Regions from separate parts of the Paenibacillus sp. P2(2022) genome, predicted to be linked through region 2. Evidence: riboswitches for the same ligand, from Rfam matches in the RefSeq annotation. Region 2 holds a riboswitch; the other holds the start of a gene.
The links. Region 2 has a riboswitch for cobalamin ahead of metE (5-methyltetrahydropteroyltriglutamate--homocysteine S-methyltransferase). Riboswitches for the same ligand answer to the same signal wherever they lie in the genome.
Positions count from the first base shown of each region.

Region 1 (7,936 bases), 210 kb from region 2:
TGTCCTTTTTTGGTTTTTGCAGGTTTTATTCTATTTTAAGTACAGAGGAGCGATATTCGCATAATGAAAGCTTTGGAAGAACGTATTCGTCAAGAGGGACAAATTTTATCCGATACGGTGTTAAAGGTAGATTCATTTTTGAACCATCAGGTGGATACAGCATTAGCATTGGAGATTGGTAAGGAGTTCGCACGTCTGTTCGGCAGTGCTCCAATTACCAAGGTGCTTACTATTGAAGCTAGTGGTATTCAATTTGCTATGGCCACTGCTATTGCTTTGGGAGTACCGTTCATTTATGCGAAGAAAAAGAAGGCGATCACGCTGAATGAACAGGTATACTTCGCAGAGGTTCATTCGTTCACTCGGCAGGAAACCTATCAGGTGAGCATTTCCCAAAAATATCTCGATGCCAGCGACCATGTGCTGATCGTGGATGATTTTTTGGCAACTGGTGCAGCTTTGGTCGGACTTACCGATATTGTGAAGGAAGCAGGAGCAGAGCTGGCCGGAGTTGGCTGCGTAATTGAAAAGAGCTTTCAGGAAGGCCGTGGACTGTTGGAGCAAAGAGGTATTGCCGTACGTTCTCTAGCGCGTATCGCTTCCATGGCACCGGGCGAAGTCCATTTTATAGAGGAAGCTGGCACGGTAATTCCTCCCGTTAAGGAGAATGTGGGATGTTAAGTAAACAAAAATTATTTGCGCTGGGTTTCCAGCATGTCATGGCGATGTACGCCGGAGCCATTGCTGTCCCTCTAATTGTAGGGGGAGCACTGCACCTGACGCCAGCTCAGATGGCCTATCTAGTGGCTGCTGATTTATTCACTTGCGGGATTGCTACGTTATTACAAATTATGGGCACACGCTTTTTCGGTAGTAGACTTCCCGTCATTTTGGGCTGTACGTTTACGGCAGTAGGACCCATTATCGCAATTGCTTCGACATCAAATCTGGCGACAGCGTACGGTGCCATCATTTTGTCCGGTATATTTGTGGTGCTTGCGGCACCGTTGTATGGCAAACTGTTACGCTTTTTCCCAACAGTGGTTACCGGCTCGGTCGTTACGATTATCGGTCTATCCCTTATTCCGGTGGCGATGAACAATGTAGCGGGTGGTCAGGGCAGCGCGGATTTTGGACAGCCGCGTAATTTGCTGCTGGCGCTGGTTACACTACTGGTTATTCTGCTTGTCAATCGAGTAGCCAAGGGCTTTTTACGCTCGATTTCCGTTCTTATTGGTCTGTTCGCAGGTACTGTAGTCGCCTATGCGATGGGAATGGTGCATTTTGCTCCCGTAGCGGATGCTTCGTGGGTGAGTATTGCGCAGCCGTTTTATTTTGGTAAGCCGGAGTTTAGCATTATGGCAGTATGTACGATGATTATCGTCAATATTGTGAGCATGGTCGAGTCTACGGGGGTTTATCTAGCAGTAGGTAAAGCGATTGATCAGAAAGTGGAGCAAAAGCAAATCGTCAATGGACTTCGTTCGGAAGGACTTGCAATTATGTTGGGCGGTATTTTTAATGCGTTCCCTTACACGGCCTTCTCCCAAAATGTGGGTTTAATCTCGCTGACTCGCGTCAAATCCCGTAACGTTATTTTTGCTGCTGGCGGCATCATGGTCGTCCTCGGTTTGCTGCCTAAGCTGGCTGCCTTGACGACAGTGATTCCTAACGCTGTGCTGGGCGGGGCGATGATCGTCATGTTTGGCTCGGTTGCTGCATCAGGCATGTCTATTTTGTCAGAAGTGGATCTGCGGAAAGAAAGCAATCTGCTGATTGCAGCATGCAGTATTGCCGTGGGCCTAGGCTCAGCTGTTCTGCCGCAAATGTTCGACCAACTGCCGAGCTTTGCCAAAATGCTGCTGCAAAACGGCATCGTATCTGGCTCGATTACGGCAATTGTCTTGAACATTGTTTTGGCAAGAAAACAGGGTGAATCGGTCAAAGGCGTTAATGTCTCAGAAGTTCCACAGAAGGTTTGATGAATAGGAAATAAACAAAAACAGCCGGAGAGAGGGCGTAGCCTCTTTTCCGGCTGTTTGGCATGGGGTTATCCAGAACTAGTTATTTATTAAGCAGCATGAAATTATTGATAAAACCCTCTTTCTGTATGAAGATCGGGGTTTGGATTTTCGAGTGGTAGGAAGAGGCATGGTATAATCTACCTTAAGGACTTTGGATAGTGGTGGATGTTTTCGGATCACGGCGCAGCTTCCCGAAAGGGGGTGAAGCCGATGGTCAACCTTGTGTCGTGCTATGATGTGCTGCGTTGGATGGTTACGTTACTAAGCCTGGTGTTTAGTATTCGTAAGCTTTATCGCTGGCTGCGTCGGAAATTTCGGAACAAGCGAAAACCCACCGCGTAATTAGGTTGGCCCCTAACGGTGGGTTTCGTTCGCATTAACATTCAGTTATGCAGCGCGCCGTGGTGGTGATCCACAGCCTTTCAAGTCCTAAGAGTCTTTGCCGTTGGAGCGGCGAAGGCTCTTTTTAGTATACGGATACGGTGGTTATCTCTATACCTAATTTTAACACGTGAATTGTGTGCACGCAACGTTAAGACATACCTTCAATTGCGCGCAAGCAATGAATAGCCTTGGTCTTGATTCACACTATATCATTCAAATTTAAATTATTACGCAACATTTGTTGACAAGCCAGTAGCAACAAAATAAGATAATCCTAAATCGTAATAAAAAGGAATAAAGGAAGAAAACAGGTGTGAGCCGGACAACTCTATATACGAAGTTTCGTAGAGACGATGTAGATAGTTGTTGAGCGTGTTCACTTAAAAGGGAAGTTCGGTAGATTCCGACACGGACCCGCCACTGTATACAGGCATCAGCAGGGTACTGCTGGAGCTTTCAGAACAAGCCACTGGAACTGTGAGGAACCGGGAAGGCCTGAAAGATACGCTTGGAGTCAGGAGACCTGCCTGTTTTGACATCACTGTCAGACCCACGGGATGCTGGGGAGGTGGTTAGGCGTGCTGCATACGGAATGTCTGAAACCGATCTGATCCCTTCTATGTTTTTGGAGCTGGCTTTGAGGTGAGTTTTGACATTTTATAATGAAAGCATTTCTGACTGCTGATCAAGTGGTTGGGAATGCTTTTTCGCGTTTTGCGTTAGGTTTATACGATTTTACAAGATAGAGGGGGAAATGTGGGATGATAGGCAATCGTAATAGGCGTTCATGGTTCATATGTACAGGATTGCTGCTGCTGATGGCAGTTATGACTCTTTCGGGATGTGGCGCAGCCACGAAGACGGAGGATAGCTCGGGCAAGGGTGAGAACACGTCTGCACAACAGACTCAAGCAGATAAAAAGCTGGTGATGGCGTATACGTGGAAACCGTCAGGCGTCGATCCGCATGGAGACAATAGCTGGGATGTGATGCGTTCCGGTGCCGGTGAGACACTCATTCGTTTGAATGAAAAACTGGAACCTGTAGCTTGGCTAGCCAAGGAGTGGAAGCATGATAGTCCTAATGTGTGGTCGTTCAGCGTGCAGGATAAGGTCACGTTTCATAATGGAAAGAGCATGGATGCAGTAAGTGTAAAAGCATCTTTGCTGCGCTCAATCGAAAAAAGCCATCTGGCGAAGGATTTACTGGATGTGAAGTCCATTGATGTAACTGGTCCGCTGACGCTGAAAATTACGACAAACCAGCCGAATGCAGCGCTGGTATCCAATTTGGCTGATCCGTCAACGATTGTACTGGATGTGGCATCCATGAAAGATGAGCAAAGCTACCCTGCAATGACAGGTGCTTTTAAAATCAAAGCCTTCAACAAGGATCAATCCTTGGTCGTCGAGCGTTATGACGGATACTGGGGCGAAAAGGCGCGATTGGCCGAAGCGACGATGAAATTCATTACGGACGGTAATTCGCGCCTGATGGCGTTACAATCTGGTGAGGTGGATGTAGCGACGGATATTCCGGTAGATAACGCAGAGGTATTAAAAAAGAACGACAAGCTACAAGTGCTGTCGGCTCCATCCTTGCGCACCCATATGATTGTGTACAACATGGAATCACCTGTGTTCAAGGATGCAACCAACCGTAAGGTGGTGGACAGTCTGATTCCGCGCGCATCCATTGTGAGCGCCGTCATGAGAGGCTTCGGTACGGAAGCAAGCAGCCCGTTTCCGAGCATTCTTCCCTTCGGTAAGATTGAGCGCAAAGCATTGGACGGAACGGCGGAGCAGTTGTTGACGAAGGATGGCTGGCAGAAGGATGCCCAAGGTACGTGGACCAAGCAGGGCAAGCCATTCGAGGTTACGCTGCTGACCTTCCCACAGCGTCCGGAGCTATCCGTCATGGCTGAGGTGATTCAGAGCCAATTGCTGAATGAGGGAATCCAGGTCAAGATTCGCAAGGTGGAAAATATCGACGAGGCATTGACCAAAAATGATTGGGATTTTGCTATGTACAGCATGCTCACGGCCCATACAGGGGAGCCGCAGTATTTTATGGACATGTTCTACTCCTCTACAAGTGAAGCGAATGTAAGCCGTTATGCTTCCAAACCGCTGGAGAATATTCTTCACAGCCTGAAGTTGGCGAAGGATACCGCACAGCGTAATGCGGTAACACTGCAAGCGCTGGATATCATCAATACAGATTTACCGCAGTCGTTCATTGTGCACCCTGACAATGTGTTTGGTGTGAAAAAAGGAGTAAAGGGCTTTACACCGCATCCGATCGAGTATTACTACATTACAGCGCAATCTGATATTGCGGAATAACGAGCAACGTATCCTATGATTCGTTTTATATTGGAACGTGTGGCGCAGCTGCCCATCATTGTATTCGTTGTATCTACGCTGACTTTTGTACTGATGAGGCTGGCCCCTGGTGACCCTGCTCTCATTTTGCTCACCGCGCATAATGTTCCTGCTTCTGGGGAGGCGCTAACCGCGCTGCGAAACGAACTGGGCTTGAATGAGCCGCTTCATATTCAATATGTGAACTGGCTGAGGGATGTGTTCACAGGACATTGGGGAACCTCGTATGTGTCCAAGGAGTCAGTGCTAAACGAACTATGGAGCAGACTGCCCGCTACGGTGGAGCTAGCTTTGGCGGGCTTTGCCGTCATGGCGGTGCTTACGCTTGGGATGGGACTGGCTGCCTCGCTAAAAGTCAGCGGTCCACTAGATCGTCTGGGCAGGCTGTTCGCTTTGCTGGGATCGTCAATTCCTTCTTTTTGGCTTGGGTTTCTGCTGATCTATCTATTTTCCGTTCGCTTGGGCTGGCTCCCATCCATGGGAAGGGAGGACTGGACACATTTAGTGCTCCCAGCGCTGACGCTTGGTGCAGGATTGGGAACGGTGCAAGCCCGTGTATTGCGTGCTCAGATGCTGGAGCTGAGTGACCGGAATTTTGTGAAGGCAGCGAGAGCTCGCGGTTTTTCACGTATGCATATTCTCTTTTTTGAGATATTTAAACATGCCGTTCTGCCTATGATCACGCTATTAGGTACGAATCTATCATTTATGCTGGCAGGTAACGTCATCGTAGAAACCATTTTTTCATGGCCAGGGTTAGGAAAGTATTTTATAGATGCAATTACGCAGCGGGATTACCCGGTGATTCAGGGATATGTTATGTTTGCCGCGTTTTTAATTGTAGGTGTTCAGTGTTTGGTGGATGTGGTCCAGACGGTGATAGATCCAAGGCTGCGTTTGCGTTAAGGGGGAAGCTGAAAATGAAAAAGATACGGCTTTCCTTTAGAGGAAGCTTGCTGGCAGGGGGCGCACTGTTTGGCCTGATCGTGCTGCTTGGGTTGCTGGCTCCCTGGGCCGCTCCGCATGATCCTCTGCATGTGGACCTTCTGAACCGTTTGGCACCACCCAGCCGTAAATATCCTTTCGGTACGGATCATCTGGGTCGGGATGTGCTGTCACGGCTCATTTATGGAATTCGGACAAGCGTGTTAATCGCTTGTGCGATTACGGTAGCAACGCTGTGTATTAGTCTGCCCACAGGCATGCTCATTGGTTATGTGCGAGGACGCGTGGATCAGCTGATTATGCGGGGAATCGATGGCGTACTGGCTTTTCCCGATATTATTTTAACGGTGGCGATTGTGGGTATTTTGGGGCCGGGTTTCGTCAACATGACCTTAGCGATTATTGCGGTACGGTGGGCGGGCTATGTCCGCTATATCCGTAGTTTGGTTCAAAAAGCCTGCCAGGAGGACTATGTACGGTATGCCCGTTTGTCCGGCAATTCACACGTGCGCATACTAAGACGTTATGTATTGCCACAAGTATGGCCGCAATTATTGGTATATGCGGTATGGGATATTGGACACGTGGTGTTGATGATCGCTGGACTCTCCTTTCTTGGATTGGGTGTACAGCCGCCCAAGCCAGAGTGGGGCGTGATGCTGCATGATGCAACCTCGTATTTTCAGGTGGCTCCGCATGTTATGATCTTTCCGGGTTTGGCGATTATGCTGTTTGTGCTTGCCTGCCAGCTTCTGGGTGATCATTTTTCAGAAAAGGGGGCGGCGAAATAGTGGGAAAACGACCAGTCATAGGGTGGAAGGATACGATAGAGCGAGCTTACGTACAAAAACCGTTGTTACACGTGGAACATTTGGAGATTAGTCGTACAGGTGCAGGAGCAAGCGGAAGCGAGAGCAATCCGCTACTGCGAGATGTGAACTTTTCCGTCTACCCAGGGGAAATTGTGGCTCTGACTGGACCAAGTGGATGTGGCAAGAGCCTGACCGCACACGCAATCGCGGGTATGCTGGACCCAAGTGTTGGTGTTACGCAAGGGTGCATCTACTATAACGGGGAAGACATTATCCCATTCCATGAACAGCGCTGGCAAAGACTGCGCCGTGAGGATATTGCCCTGCTCATTCAACAATCGCTGAGCGGGCTGAATCCGATCCGTACCGTCCGCGCCCAGCTGACGGATACGCTTAGACTGCACAGGCGGCGCCAAATGCACGCCCAGAAGGAGCAGGGACAGGCTGATCTTGCCCCGTCCCACACTGCATCACAGCAGACCCATCGACGACAGGGCGTAATGTCACGGATGCGACAGATGCTGAACCGTGTCACGGAGCTGGCTGGAGGCCGCACTACTCCAGGGCAGGAAGCTTATTTGTGTTCTCTGCTCCGCAAGGTCGGTTTTGCCGATCCTGAGTATATTCTGTCATCATATCCTTTTGAACTAAGCGGAGGTATGTGCCAAAGGGTGCTGCTGGCTGCAATGTTAAGCTCCGGCCCGCGCCTCTTTATTGCCGACGAGCCCACTACAGCGCTGGATGTGATCAACCGCGACAAGGTTCTGTCATTGCTTTTACAGTTGAGAGAGGATTTCGAGCTCACTATTTTGTTAATTTCACATGATCGTCAGGGTATGAGTCGCGTAGCAGATCGAGTATTGGAGATGACCCCGGAAGGGAGGATGCAACCGTGATATTGGAATTGAAGAACGTCACCAAAGCTTATCCTGTCCGCAGACGGAGAAAAGGCTGGTTCAATACGAAACACAGTGAGCAGGCTATAAAGAAAGTGAGCTTGGAATTACGACAGGGAGAATGCCTTGGACTGGTTGGAGAAAGCGGAAGTGGCAAAAGTACGCTGGCACAGTGTATCCTGGGGCTAGAGTCGTTGACCTCGGGGGAAATCTGGCTGAATCAGCAGCCCATACATACCGGAAGGATGAAAGATATTCATCTGTACAAACGAATCCAGTTAGTCGCGCAGGACTCGGCCTCCTCACTGCATCCCCGTATGACCATTCGAGATATTCTGATGGAGCCGATCTGCAACTATTTTCCTGAGCGAAAAGTAAGGGCACTGGATATCTGCCTTTCCTTACTGGAATCGGTAGGGTTAGAGGCTGACAGTCTGAAAAAATACCCTGCGCAGCTAAGCGGTGGACAAAAACAGCGGGTGTGCATTGCT
Region 1 covers NZ_JAKWFI010000003.1:507,551-515,486, reverse strand. Annotated here, with positions in the region: gene MMB75_RS14060 (xanthine phosphoribosyltransferase) at 64-681, shown strand; gene MMB75_RS14055 (nucleobase:cation symporter-2 family protein) at 675-1,982, shown strand; gene MMB75_RS14050 (hypothetical protein) at 2,235-2,366, shown strand; cobalamin riboswitch at 2,749-2,953, shown strand; gene MMB75_RS14045 (ABC transporter substrate-binding protein) at 3,170-4,753, shown strand; gene nikB (nickel ABC transporter permease) at 4,769-5,698, shown strand; gene nikC (nickel transporter permease) at 5,713-6,528, shown strand; gene MMB75_RS14030 (ATP-binding cassette domain-containing protein) at 6,528-7,445, shown strand; gene MMB75_RS14025 (ABC transporter ATP-binding protein) at 7,442-7,936, shown strand, end outside.
Region 1: another riboswitch for cobalamin. It lies ahead of MMB75_RS14045 (ABC transporter substrate-binding protein); the one in region 2 lies ahead of metE (5-methyltetrahydropteroyltriglutamate--homocysteine S-methyltransferase).

Region 2 (7,936 bases):
TTTCCCAAGGCCGTGTGTCCCAACTGAAAAAGCTGCTCTAAACCTTCTAAAAATTTTTTTCCCAATATCATATACGATGTACTCGAAAACCTACTTATTTCACTGTAACTACAATGGCCAGGTGTAGAGTAAGGTGCATATCTGTGGATGTGTCCCTTATTCTATACCTGGCCTTTTCCTGCTTCTCGCCTCTATCAATGTGACAATAGTCACATACTCTCAATGTCTACGTATATACAATATATAGATCGAAACAATTGGTTATCACTAGATATCATCAATATGTTGTTTTTGTGAAAAATATATATTTTTTACTATATGGAGGGTTTTACGATGAAGGTGCTGGAGGAACATCAATTATACGACATCGGTGAGCGAGTCATTGGGGCACAAGATCTGGACATGCTGCGGGAGAATGCAAATTTAAATGGAGAATCGTTTAGCGGCAAAATGAGCAAGCTTGGCTCGGAATATGCCAAATGGTATGCGCGCCTGCGTGTACTTCCGCCTGAATTAACAGACGCGATTGACCATGGGTATGTATATGTTCACGATTTGGACCAATATGCGCTCGGAACTACAAATTGTATCTTTATCCCATTTGGTCGTTTGCTACAAGACGGTTTCAATACAGGCAATGGCTCTGTACGCACACCACAAACAATTATGTCTGCTATGGCACTGGTCGCCATCATATTCCAGTCTCAACAAAATAGCCAATTTGGTGGTGTCTCTGCCAATAAAATAGATTGGGATCTTGCTCCATACGTTGCTCGTTCCTTCCGCAAGCATCTGCGCAAAGGACTCCGGCTGTTCGAGGAAGAGCTAGACTCCCGTTGGTCTGACGACGAGCTGCATTTAGCCAATACTCACTTGCAAGAGGTCTGCCCTCGTTCATACTCATTCGCACGCGAAGAGACAGAGACAGAAACCCGGCAGGCGGCGGAATCGCTCATTCATAACCTGAACACGATGAGCAGTCGGGCAGGGGGGCAAATTCCATTCACTTCACTGAATTACGGGATGTGTACGTCTGCTGAAGGTCGGCTTGTTTCGCAATCGCTGCTGGAAGCCACGATTCGCGGACTGGGCAGCGGGGAAACTCCTATTTTTCCACAACATATTTTCCAATGTAAAAAAGGAGTCAACCAGGCAGAGGGCGATATCAACTACGATTTGTTCATAAAAGCGGTAGAATGCTCCAGCAAGCGGATGTATCCCAACTTTGTGAATGTGGATGCTACCTTCAATCTGCCTTATTACCGCGCAGATGACCCGGATACCATCATTGCCACGATGGGCTGCCGTACCCGTACCATTTCTGACCGTTTCGGCAGAAACCGCCAGAGCGGCAAGGGTAATCTCTCATTTAATACTATTAATCTGGTACGGCTCGGGATTGAATATGGTATTTGCACAGGCAAGCGTCTGACACCTGACCGTGACCGCTTTGACGCGAGACTGGAAGAGGTTATGCGAATTGCAGTAGACGGTCTAATCCATCGCTATCATATCCAGACCAGCCAGCCAGCCAAAGCCTCGGACTTTATGATGCGCGAAGGGGTATGGGAAGGCGGAAAAGAACTGGCACCTGATGAGAAGGTGGGAAGCGTCCTAAAGCACGGTACGCTTTCGATCGGATTTATCGGGCTGGCTGAGTGTATGAAAGCATTATACGGAAAACACCACGGAGAGGATGATTTTGTATACCGTGAAGCACAGCGAATCATCACCTCCATGCGCGTGTATTGTGATCGAATGAGTGAACATCACAATCTAAATATTACACTGTTCGCGACACCTGCCGAAGGGCTGTCGGGCAAGTTCACATTGCTGGATCAACGTGACTTCGGAGTTATTCCTGAAGTAAATGACCGGGAATATTACACGAATTCCTTTCATATTCCGGTGTATTACAAGCTCCCGGCTGCTCGTAAAATCAGCTTGGAGGCTCCGTTCCATAATCTATGTAATGCGGGTGCAATTTCATACATCGAGCTGGACGGTAATGCGCGGAATAACCCGGATGCGTTTCTTAAAATTGTTCAATACGCGCTGCATCAGAACATTGGCTACTTCTCCATCAACCATCCGGTGGATCGTTGTACGGAATGCGGCTATGAAGGAATTATCGGGACAAGCTGTCCTCAATGCGGCACGGATGAGGAACACACGCATTTTCAGCGTTTACGTCGGGTAACCGGATATCTGACAGGTGATTATACCGTTCGTTTTAATGCTGCCAAGCAAGCCGAAGTTCGCGACCGGGTGAAGCATAAGTGAATTTGTGCGGCTATATTCCGGAATCTCTGAATGAAGGATACGGCCTGCGCACCGTCGTATTCATTAGCGGTTGCCGCCATGCCTGTCCCGGCTGCTTTAATCCAGCTTCGTGGAACTTTCGCGCAGGGGAGCCATTCACGCCCAAGCGTCAACAGGAGGTCATCCGTGATATCATGGATAATCCGCTGTTGGACGGATTGACTCTCTGCGGGGGAGACCCTTTTTTCTCAGCAGCAGAATGCTCGCAATTTGTACGTGACTTCCGCGCGGCTTGTCCCGACCGAACCGTCTGGGCCTACACAGGCTTTGTCTACGAAGATCTGCTCATGGATCGGGAGCGACAGGAACTGGCGCTATTGTGTGACGTGATTGTGGACGGCCGTTTTGTTGAACAGCAAAAGGATTTGACCCTCCCCTTTCGGGGCAGCCGTAATCAGCGCCTGGTAGATGTGAAAGCCAGTACTCAAGCAGGTTACACCGTTTCATTAGCTTAAAGGCGATGTTCTACTTAGCAAGATGCTATACCAAAGACAAGTTCCCCACGATGGGTTGGACTTGTCTTTTTTGCATATAACTAACAGATTCCACTCCAGTTTCTATTACTGTTTCTATTGCACATCCTGTGAGTTTCACTTATGATGGTGAACAAGTATACGAGTGCATAATTATTCGTCATACCTTAATCGCATAGTTTGGAAATAGGTGTCTGTTCTATTCAGATCAGACTTAAAAGGGAAGCCGGTGCAAATCCGGGACGGTCCCGCCACTGTAAACGGGGAATGTTCAGCTGCTCATACACCCACTGGTCCACAGACCGGGAAGGGATGCTGAACGTCATGATCCGTAAGTCAGGAGACCTGCCTATTTTAACAACATCGCAGTACCTACGGAAGATAGGGAGGTGTTAAGAGCAGTCGCCGTATTTTTGAATTTTAATCGCGGAGGCATTCTTTCCCCTACTTATTTTTAGCCTTGGGGACAGAATGCCTTTTTTGGTACGTAAAAATAAACTGGCTACCACTTAGGAGGAAACCTACATGTCCATTAACGAACGATCTGCATTGTCCGGTTTGACTAGCAGTAATCTGGGATATCCGCGTATCGGCGGGAACCGGGAATGGAAGAAAGCACTGGAGCGCTTCTGGCAGGGTAGTATTAACGAAAGTGAACTGCATAGTGAGATGAAAAGATTGCGTCTGGAGCATCTGAGCAAGCAACGTGACAAAGGGATTGATCGCATTCCTGTCGGAGACTTTTCCTATTACGATCATGTGCTGGATACATCTGTGATGTTCGGTCTCGTACCCGAACGGTTCAACTATCGTCCTACAGGTCCGGTTCCTCTGTCTGTGTATTTCGGGATGGCACGTGGGCAGAAGGGAGCTACCGCCAGCGAAATGACCAAATGGATGAATACCAATTACCACTACATCGTTCCCGAATTGGAAAATGCGGCTCCAGTGCTCACTGAAAATAAGCCCTTACTCGCTTATCGTGAAGCAAAGCAGGAGCTAGGTATTGACGGTAAACCGGTTCTCATCGGTCCCTACTCATTTGTTGTTTTATCCAAAGGCTATGATCGTAAGGATCTGGCCTCTATTATACGAACCTTCCTGCCTTTATACGCCCGAGTCCTGTCCGAACTAGCAGCAGAAGGCGTACAATGGGTCCAAATCGATGAACCTGTCCTGACCACCTCATTCCCAGTAGAGGATCTGGATATTATTCAGGAGGTCTATGAAGCTTTGACCCAAGCTGCTCCCTCCTTAAACATCATGCTGCAAACCTACTTTGGTAGCCTAGATCATTATGAGCGTCTGACTGAACTTCCAGTCCAGGGACTGGGTCTTGATTTTGTCTATGATGATGGCGAAAATCTCCAGCATATATCGCGACATGGCTTCCCCAAAGAGAAAACGCTGGGTGCTGGTGTCATTGATGGGCGCAATATATGGCGCAGCGACCTGAATGCCGTGGCTGCGCTGTTGGGCCAGTTAGCAGAACAAATCAATGCAGAACAGCTTATCGTGCAGCCATCGTGCAGTCTGCTGCATGTGCCGGTCAGTCTGGAAGCAGAGCACAAGCTGGACCGAGAGCTGGTGCATGCCCTAGCCTTTGCCGATGAAAAGCTGGATGAAATCGCAGTCTTGGCGGCTGCACTTGGTAAGCATGATCCATCCGCACTTGCCAAGCTTGAGCAAAGTGCGGAAGCGGTAGCCCGCTTCAACAGCTCAGCGGCAAGGGTACAGACAGCTGCCGATTTGGCCGACCTGTTGGCAAAGGAGCCACTATCACGCAGCGTTCCTTTCGCCGAGCGCCGTATAATTCAGCAAAATAGGCTGAAGTTACCCCCACTGCCTACGACGACCATCGGCAGCTTCCCGCAAACTGCTGAGGTTCGCAAGGCCCGCCTGCACTATCGCAAAGGAGAATGGTCTGCCGAGCAATATCGGACATTCATCCAGCAGCAGATCAAGGAATGGATTGATATCCAAGAGGACATTGGCATAGATGTGCTTGTACATGGGGAGTTTGAACGGACCGACATGGTTGAGTTTTTTGGCGAAAAACTAAAAGGCTTTGCTTTTACACAAAACGGATGGGTGCAATCCTACGGCTCCCGCTGTGTTAAACCGCCGATTATTTACGGAGATGTGTCGTTCGATCAACCAATGACTGTGGAAGAGACGGCATTTGCCCAATCGTTAACCTCCAAGCCAGTTAAAGGAATGCTTACAGGCCCTGTGACCATTTTGAACTGGTCCTTTGAACGCAATGATATTCCACGCAGGCAAGTTGCTTTGCAATTAGCTCTGGCATTACGGGCAGAGGTAGAGGCACTCGAACAAGCGGGTATTAGCATGATTCAGGTGGATGAACCCGCAATTCGCGAAGGGCTCCCGTTGAAAAAAGAACAACAGCAGGCCTATCTGGATTGGGCGGTTCAAGCCTTCCTTGTGACCACGGCCACTGTTGAACCTGCGACCCAAATCCATACACACATGTGCTATTCCGAATTCCAAGATATGATCCAGTCCATTTCAGACATGGATGCCGACGTGATTTCTATTGAAACCTCTCGTAGTCATGGTGAACTGATTGTTAGCTTTGAGGATCAGGTGTACGACAAAGGCATCGGTCTGGGCGTGTACGATATCCACAGCCCGCGTATTCCTGATGAATCAGAAATGCTAAGCATGATTCAGCGTGCCTTGCGCGTACTGCCAGCAGATTTGTTCTGGGTTAATCCAGACTGTGGGCTGAAAACCCGCACCAAGGAGGAATCTGTCGCCGCGTTGCGGCAAATGGTACAGGCGGCTCAAGCAGCCCGAGCCGTGCTGTCTGTATCCAACTAATATTTTTATCGTATCCAATCACGTTGTTATATCCATCATATCCTATTCCCTTTTCGGTCTTTCTATTAGAGACCGGAAGGGAGTTATTTATTCCAAGTCATATAATGTATATAAACCTTGAATATGCTCGATTTTTAGCTGCTTCAGATGTACGCCTAAGCCATGCTCTCGATCCCAGGAACAATTAAAATTCAAATATAGTTCATCCTTTTCCGATGAGTCGGAAATCAGTATAGATATAAGCTGCATTCGATCCAGCAATTGCTCTGGTCGCTCCACATAAGGCGCATATTCATTAGGGTCCTCTCCCCATAAGCTGTATGCCTTCCGATACTTTTCCACGATGTCTACATAATGATGGTATATGGACTCCAATACTTGAGGATGGATCGCTGACGAACATGCCATATACTTCTCCCATGTCTTTCTCTGAGGTTCCGTAGGTTCTTCTATAGCCTGTGCCTGTTCTTCAGAGTCGGCTCCCACGATAAATTCGACTTCTACCTCCGACGGATGCCCGCAAAAATCAAGATGTACCACACCACGCAGTACAACCTCCTCCGACACATCCCAAGTCTCATCATCCTGTTCCAATTCCCTATACCAGTGCTTCCAGTCCATCCTTTATCCACCTCTTTATAATAGGTAATCTTTAGCTCTATTGAACACTTTACAATCTATCATTTTAATGAATGAAATTAAAGTAACATTCTGTGGGTGTTTCCAGCCAGAAATCGAGGAATTTCCAAATAAAACTACTTTATTCTACAAGATTTGCTATTCGTGTAAGCCTTCAAGAAAGAAAACCGGCCCATTTTGACCCGAATATTTTATTATTAAAAATTTAGTACCTTGCATTAATCAGTACATGATGTTAAATTATACCTGACTACTGATTTATAATTAGTACCCGTGACAAATTATGCACAAACACACGTTTCTTCCCCTTATTCCGAACGACACCTATGAATTATGATTACATCAGGAAGGGAGCATCGCTCGTGAATGTGAACATCCAATTCAAAAAAGGGGTACTGGAACTATGCGTTCTAGTTCTAATTGGACGTAGAGACCGCTATGGCTACGAATTGGCTCAAGCCGTCTCCCGTCATATCGAAGTAGCAGAGGGAGCCCTATATCCACTGCTTCGCCGTCTGGTATCCGAGGGATACTGCACGACGTATTTACAGGAATCGACCGAGGGCCCGCCCCGTAAATATTACCGGCTGACCGATACCGGCAGCCATTATACAAGATTACTTACACGGGAATGGAATGATTTTGTCCATCATGTCGCAAGCCTACTGAAGGAAGGAGATCCTGATGAATAGAAAACAGTTTCTTACAGAGGTGGAGCAGCGCCTATCTCCTCTCCCTGCAGAGGTACGCCATGAGTTGCTTAGTGATTTGAGCCAGCATTTTGACTACGGCTTGGCCAATGGAAAAAGCGAAACTGAAATTGCCCATGAGTTGGGGAACCCAGAGGATATTGCCCGAGAAGCATTGGATGTTCCCAATGTAGGCTGGAACGCTTCCCCTCCACTTCGCCAAGGAAGCTTCGCACGCAATCTTTTTACTTTCTTAGGGCTGCTGTTTCTCAACTTGTTGATTTCCATCCCGATTCTAGCTACCCTATGGGCGGTATGGGCTTCATTAACCGCAGTGGCGGTCAGTTTCGTTGCAGCCCCTCTACTCGCCGTCACTGATTATGCGCTCAACAGCACCTTTTACCCAACCAAATTCTTCTTCTCCATCACGTTAACAGGTATGGGGCTATTGCTGCTGCCTGGGGTACGTTATCTCCTACTCCTTATGGTAAAGGGCACAGTGCGATACTGGAAATGGAATCAGACTACCCTGAGGGGAGCTTACTAACAACATGAATAAAAAGTGGTTTATTGCAGCTGGGTTGTGCATTGTCATCGGTGTAGCCGGAATGGTGGTCTACGGCGCTCCATGGAATCAACAAGTAATGAAAGAAACAACAGCTATAAATAAAAAATGGACATTTACACGTGGTCAGCTTCAAAACCTGAAAGTGGACAGTTCTGATGATGTTTCTATTTTGTTCACTCCTGGCTCTGGCGACCAAGGTACGATACGCATCAGCGGAGAAGTTCAGACAAAAGTAGCCGACCAGATTCATAATGCCCGAATTGAGAACGGTAAGCTTACCATTCAATCGAAGCCGGCCCCTTCCTTGTCATTCTTTTCGTTTACCCCTGATTTGGATCAAACGATTACTGTAGAGATGCCTGCTGGGGAAACACTAGCTGATCTGCAGGTAGATACACATT
Region 2 covers NZ_JAKWFI010000003.1:297,493-305,428, forward strand. Annotated here, with positions in the region: gene MMB75_RS13105 (AbrB/MazE/SpoVT family DNA-binding domain-containing protein) at 1-41, shown strand, start outside; gene MMB75_RS13110 (anaerobic ribonucleoside triphosphate reductase) at 334-2,283, shown strand; gene nrdG (anaerobic ribonucleoside-triphosphate reductase activating protein) at 2,280-2,777, shown strand; cobalamin riboswitch at 2,967-3,162, shown strand; gene metE (5-methyltetrahydropteroyltriglutamate--homocysteine S-methyltransferase) at 3,321-5,639, shown strand; gene MMB75_RS13125 (DUF6985 domain-containing protein) at 5,727-6,260, opposite strand; gene MMB75_RS13130 (PadR family transcriptional regulator) at 6,641-6,970, shown strand; gene MMB75_RS13135 (DUF1700 domain-containing protein) at 6,963-7,514, shown strand; gene MMB75_RS13140 (DUF4097 family beta strand repeat-containing protein) at 7,519-7,936, shown strand, end outside.